2 linked regions of the Prochlorococcus marinus XMU1412 genome follow. The main gene of each other region encodes a partner of the protein of the gene in region 2 in a complex. Links are inferred from orthologs where the notes say so. Each region holds a gene or a part of one and is shown on either strand. Other genes may lie near its edges.

The links.
Region 1: the proteins of HA152_RS02220 (region 2) and lpdA are in contact, whole or in part, in a crystal structure (PDB 1EBD), measured with the Geobacillus stearothermophilus proteins. The link is inferred for Prochlorococcus marinus XMU1412 from one-to-one orthologs. Residues at the interface, in WP_033016211.1 of Geobacillus stearothermophilus: Ile130, Ala131, Met132, Pro133, Arg136, Arg140, Glu141, Asn155, Arg157; in WP_049624544.1 of Geobacillus stearothermophilus: Pro340, Ser341, Asp344, Tyr345, Arg403, Asp406, Val408, Glu431, Ala432, Gly433, Asp438.

Annotation. Positions count from the first base shown.
Region 1 is NZ_JAAORJ010000004.1:248,504-251,739, forward strand. The notes cover bases 47-2,950. They hold lpdA (dihydrolipoyl dehydrogenase), read right to left. Parts: upstream 2,267-2,950; coding sequence 827-2,266; downstream 47-826. Other genes in these bases: trpC (indole-3-glycerol phosphate synthase TrpC), read right to left, coding at 47-811; HA152_RS07785 (TrmH family RNA methyltransferase), read right to left, coding at 2,274-2,950. Also shown: more of trpC, read right to left, coding at 1-46; more of HA152_RS07785, read right to left, coding at 2,951-3,149. UniProt on the Escherichia coli protein: Lipoamide dehydrogenase is a component of the glycine cleavage system as well as of the alpha-ketoacid dehydrogenase complexes.
Region 2 is NZ_JAAORJ010000001.1:383,371-386,616, reverse strand. Bases 333-3,246 are described here. They hold HA152_RS02220 (dihydrolipoamide acetyltransferase family protein), read right to left. Parts: upstream 2,517-3,246; coding sequence 1,149-2,516; downstream 333-1,148. Other genes in these bases: HA152_RS02210 (AMP-binding protein), read right to left, coding at 3,216-3,246; HA152_RS02215 (YlqD family protein), read right to left, coding at 2,734-3,177; queA (tRNA preQ1(34) S-adenosylmethionine ribosyltransferase-isomerase QueA), read right to left, coding at 333-1,142. Outside these bases: cysK (cysteine synthase A), read left to right, coding at 1-15; more of queA, read right to left, coding at 18-332.

The sequences.
Region 1 (3,236 bases), on a different replicon or contig from region 2:
CCATGATTCCAATGGATCTAAGCGATTCTAAATCTTCGGCACAATTAATTCCAGATTCACTTATGGGAATAATATTTTGTTTTAAAAATATATCTGCATATGTATGCATCAATTCTTTTGATGTTTTTAAATCCGTTTTAAAAGTCTTTAAGTCCCTATTATTTATTCCAATCAAATTAAAAGATTTTAACTTTAGAATCCTTTCTAATTCATTAGAGTTATGGACTTCAACAAGAACACTCATCTTTAAATTATCAGCTATTTTCTTTAAATAAATTAAATCATCATCACTTAAAATCGCAGCGATTAATAATATTGCATCAGCACCAGATACCCTTGCTTTATAAATCTGATAAGCAGAAATAATAAAATCTTTGCAGAGTAGAGGGAGATTAGTTGATTTCCTTACAGTTTCTAGTATTTCATAACTACCTTGAAAAAACCTTTTATCAGTAAGTACTGAGATACATGATGCACCTAATCCTTCATAACAAATTGCTATGTTTTCAGGGTTAAAATCTTTTCTAATAACTCCTTTACTCGGACTAGCTTTTTTTATTTCAGCAATAACTCCTGGTTTTATTTTTGACTCCAAGATATTTTTGTAAAAATCTTTGGGAGTAGGAAGTTTTTCAATCTTTTTTATAAGATCTTCTAAAGAGACTATTTTTTTAAAATTCTTAATTTCAATGTCCTTATGCCATACAATTTCTTCCAAAATATTTTTTGCTTGTGCTTCTCTATGAGGTACAGCATATTCTAAATTCTCTACCCTTACTGTTGGATTTGGTGGCCTACGTCTTATCTCCATTAATTTTAGATACTATTATTTTATTTGAGAAGCCGCTTGTTTATATGCAACCTCAACTACTTCACTAAGAGTGGGATGAGTATGAACTTCTTTAGATAATTCAATGACATCTTGGTTCCTTGAAATAGCGTTCGAAATTTCTTGAATTAAATCAGCTGCATGTAACCCAAAAATATGTGCACCTAATACTTTTCCATTATCTTTATTGAAAATCAACTTTAGCAATCCATCACTTTCCAATTCAGCCAATGCTTTTGAATTAGCCTTAAAGAAACTTTTGACAACTCCCAAAGTAAAATTTTCTTTCGCAGATATCTCTTTAGCTTCAGCTTCAGAAAGACCAACTGAACTTATCTCAGGGTGAGTAAAGGTTGCTGCAGGGATACTTTTATAGTTAATTTCGACATTACCACCGCAAATATTATCAACAGCAATGGTACCCTGCGCTGCAGCTGTATGAGCAAGCATTAGTTTGCCTGTTACATCTCCAACCGCCCAAATGTTAGGTATTATTCCATCGCCATTCTTAACTCTCATTTGATCATCTACTGGAATAAACCCTTTTACTGTTTCGATCCCAACAGAATCAAGATTTAAGTTATTGCTATTAGGACTTCTACCAGTTGCAACAAGTACAGCGTCAACTTCTAAAGTTTCTACAACTTCCTTAGATTTTGCATCTGTCAGTTCTATTTTTACAGGACATCCAGGTGTTATTTTTGTCGCAAAGACATTTGATTTTGTGTCTATATCTCTTGCTTGAATAAGATTCTTCTTAGCGATTTTAGTGATGTCTGGGTCAAATGTTGGCATAATATTTTCCAAAGCCTCGATCATGGTAACTTCGCAACCAAGTGCTGTATAAACATCAGCAAATTCTAGTCCTATATATCCGCTTCCAATAATTGCTACCCATCTTGGAAGCCACTCAAGTTTAACTGCATAATCACTAGTAAATACAGTTCTATTATCCAAAGTTATTCCACGGGGCACAAAAGGAGAAGAACCAGTTGCTATAACAATATTCTTACATGTAAAGATTTTATCAATTCCGTTTTTATCTCTTACACCTACTTTTTGATTTCCTTCAATTCGGCCAATGCCCAAAATAATTTCAACTCCACTCCTTTTAAGAGTTTTTGTTAAATTTTCTCTAACATTTAAAACTAAATTATTTGCATGATCTGCAATTTTTGATCTCTCGAACCTTACTGGGGAAGCATGAATACCAAATTTAGCTAAATGTTCATAATCAGCTATTTCTCTAACTTTTCCACTTGCAGCCAAAAGAGCTTTAGAGGGAACACATCCCTTGTTAACACAAGTTCCTCCCATATCCGAAGATTCTACTATTGCAACTTTCAGTCCCTTACCAGCAGCATGTTTAGCGGCATCAAAACCTCCATATCCTGCTCCTATTACGATTAAATCGAAATCAAAACTTGAATCAGTCACTTTTTATTTATTTATTAGAGGTGTATGCGACTCTTTTTCGTTCTAGTAATAATGGAACTGCAACACAAGCCACATTCAATGATTCTACAAGCTCACTATGCGGAATTGTAATTGTTTCATTAAAAGCTTCTTGAATTTTTTTATGAATACCTTGACCTTCATTACCCAAGATTAATGCTGTACGTTTAGACCAATCAACTTCCCAGTAAGGTTTTGAAGGTTTTTTTGAACTTTTAGTATGGCTACTAGTAGAGAAAATCTTAAATCCTACATTTGATAATTCAGATAAAGACTTAAGTAAAGAATTTAATATTTCTTCTTCAGTTCCATCAAATCTTAAATATGGCAGATGAAAAACTGCTCCTGAGGATGCCCTTAATACCTTTTGGCCTAATGGGTGCGCACCTCCAACTAAAAAAACTGTATCAACACCAGCAGCTAAAGCAGTTCTAAAAAGATTACCCATATTCCCAGGATCTTGAATCCTATCGAGTACAAGAACAAAATCATCTTTTCTATTAAATTTATAATTAGGTATTTCTGAAACCTTTACTAAGGCTGCTATCCCATCTGGATTAATTGTTGAAATCGCAGATGCTAAGACTTCCTCTGAAACAATATTTATGAATGACTGATGAAATTTTTTGCTTAGATTTTGATTTTTTATTAGCCATTTTTCGGTAACTAAAATCTTAGAAGGATTTTTCCCAGACTTCAGCAACTCTTCAATGAGATGTGTACCCTCTATGCAAAAAAAGTCTTGATCTTTTGGAGATGATCCTCTTTTAAATGATCTAAATCTTTTAACTAGATTATTGTTTTTACTAGTTATTTTTAAAAAAGTATTTTCTATGAGTAATTTGAAAAATTCGTTTTCAACCATATTGTAATTACATAAAGATTTTGATCAATTATTTATTAAAGTTTTATTTCCCAAAATATCAAAAAAACATTTTCACTTTTAATTAAT
Region 2 (3,246 bases):
CCAGTCAAAGCCTAAATCTATTTTTTCTCCAGTAGTGAATCTGGTGAAATATACATCGCATCGCCATAAGAGAAGAATCTAAATTTTTCTTTTATGGCTTTTTTATACAAATCTAATAATCTTTCTCTACCAATCATTGCACTTACTAAAAGTAATAATGAACTTTTAGGGAGATGAAAATTAGTTAATAATCCATCAACTACCTTAAATTTATAACCTGGCTTAATTACTAAATCTACGTATTTAGCTATGGGAATAAAGTCATTAATTTCGCGACAATAACAACTTTCAAGAGCTCTTACGCTAGTTGTACCAATAGCAATTATTTTTCTATCTGTTTTCTTTATTCTTTTTATTTCCTCCACTACTTCCTTATTAACACTTACCCATTCTTTATGAAGTTTTAAGTTACTTAAATCTTCTTGATCAATTGGTTTGAATGTTCCATAACCCACGTGCAAAGTTATCGGTAAGATTATTACTCCTTTTTTTTTTAGGTTGGAAATAAGACTTTTGCTTAAGTGTAAACCAGCTGTTGGTGCAGCAACTGCCCCCGGATTAGTTGCATACTCAGTTTGATAATTTTTCTCATGAAAAGATTCTTCTTCAGAATTTTTTATATAAGGAGGGAGAGGGATTTCCCCGTATCTATCAAGAAGTTCATTCATTGAGTTGAGACAAGTAATATTTTCCGGAAATTTAATAAATCTCCCTCCAGTTTCTTCATCAACTCCATCAACAATCAAATTAATATCTTGATCTAAAGGAGATTTTAATTTTAATTTTCTATTTATTTTTAACTTTTTCGCTGGCTTTGCCAAACATAACCAAACACATTCATGGGATCTTTCTAAAACTAATAATTCGACTAATTTCTTATTTTCTAATTCAACCTTTAACCTAGCTTTCATAACTTTAGTATTATTTACAACTACAAGATCCCCTTCTCTAAATTCATCTAAAAGATTCTTGGTAAATTTATTAGTTAAGCAGTCTTCTTCTAAAACACTATTTCTAACTATCATCAATCTTGATTCATGCCTAATTGCAGAAGGTTTACTAGCAATTAATGAAGGATCAAGTAAATAATCATAAGCTTCAAGCTTATAATCTCTCTTTTCATTATTAATTTGAGAAATCAATTAAATTCAGGAGACAAGAGTCTCTGGCTCATCTTCAATTAGGGAAGCCAAGTCTTTTAAGAATGAAGCCCCATCAGCTCCATAGATCACTCTATGATCAGCTGTTAGATTTACTTGCATTATTTTTTTAACAGATATTGAACCATCACTATTAGCAACAACTGTTGGTTTCGATGATGCTATGGCTAAAATAGCACCGGTACCTGGAGGAAGAATTGCGTCAAATCTATCAACTCCAAACATCCCAAGGTTAGATAAAGTGAAAGTTCCCGTTGAGTATTCATCAGGTTCTAATTGTTTTGATCTTGATCTTTTTACGAGATCTTTCCATTCCCTAGACAATTCAAATAAATCAGTATTGCATGGTTCTTTTAAAACTGGAGTTATTAGTCCACCATCTTCCATCGCAACAGCAACAGCAATATTTATATTTTCTGGATAAGAAATTCCATTTTCTGAAAAACTTGAGTTAACTTGAGGATGTTTCTTTAGTGTTTTTGCAACTGCTTTAACTAGTAAAGCAGTCATAGTCACTCCGTTCTGTTTTACTTTTTTATAGAAATTATCTAATTTATCTGTGTTGATGGAGTAACCCACCCTAAAACATGGCACATCTAAACTAGATTCCATATTTTTATTTACTGCTTTTTGAAGAGTATTAAATTGAACTGTTTCTCCAGGATTACCAAAACTATTTCCTGAAGCTTCTGGTTTACTTTCAACTCCCAAATTTGCACCAGGGATACTTGCAGGAGAACCACCTTCGCCTATCCATGGTATAGAGACTGGTTGGCCATTAGCTTTTAAAATATCATCTGCTTGAATTCTTCCATGAGGTCCTGATCCATGAACCTTTGCCAAATCAACACCCATTTGAGAGGCAAGTTTTTTAGCTCTTGGAGATGCAATCACCCTCGAAGAAACATTACTCGTAGCAGCATTTATTTGATCACTATTAACAGATGGAGCTGCCTTTTCACTCATTAATACGACTTCTTTTGCTTGTTTTTCAACAATTTCACTTTGAACCAAAGGTTTTTCTTCAGTTTTATTGCTTACCAATTCAAGTTGATCCGAACTAGCAACTTCGGGTTGATTTCCTTTATTTTGTTCTTGAACAGAAGCTATCTCATCCTCATTTTCTACAATAAGACCGATAGTCTCTCCTACTGGTGCAGTGCTGCCAGCAGGCATTAAAACAGCTGCAAGATATCCATCTTGAAAAGATTCAACATCCATATCTGCCTTGTCAGATTCAACAACCAAGACAGATTCACCTCTTTCAACTTTATCTCCTGGATTTTTCAACCATTCCACAATCTTGCCCTCTGTCATAGTAGAACTCAAGGCAGGCATGAATATTTCGTGAGACATAAGAAAATTGTTATTGCATAAGTTTCAAGGGATTTCTACCAAACTTCCTAAAGTTTTTATGATTAAGAACCCTTTAAACTCTTGTTCTAATTATACGAAATCATGTTCACAGTGGGAACTCTTAAAACTTAAGAAAGTAATAATTTAGATCGATTAGAATTTAAACTTTTTGAAATTAAGATTTACTTATATTTATCAAAAATACTAAATCTTCTCTTTAATTATTATCTATAGATTGAATAACTCCATCTTTAACCGTAATCGAGACCTGCATTTTCTCAATAAGATTGTCTCCCACAGTGACATCACAGAAACTATCCACTTGCCCTTGATCAACAATTTCGTCCATTTTTAATTCGCGAACTTGACTCTGTTGTTGAAGTAGATTTCTTTTTTGTTCTTCAATTTCATTTCGTTTTGCTGCGACTTGTTGTTGCACTTGACTAACCTGTTCTTGAACCCTTGGATCTAGAGGATTAACCGATTGGGATCTAATATTATTTACTATTTGCTGCCCCTCCTTCTCCAGTTGCGATAATTGCTGATCAGTGTTTGAAATTGCTTTACTTAATTCTTTTTCAGCATCTTCCTTCCAAGTTGGTGTAACTACAGCTTTAATAGCTATTGAGCGCTTTATAGATATTGAGTTTTTTGTTTCCATAAAAAATTAAATTACCTTTTCAATATAGATAGAACAAATCAAATTTTCTTACTAAATTTGTTTTCATAC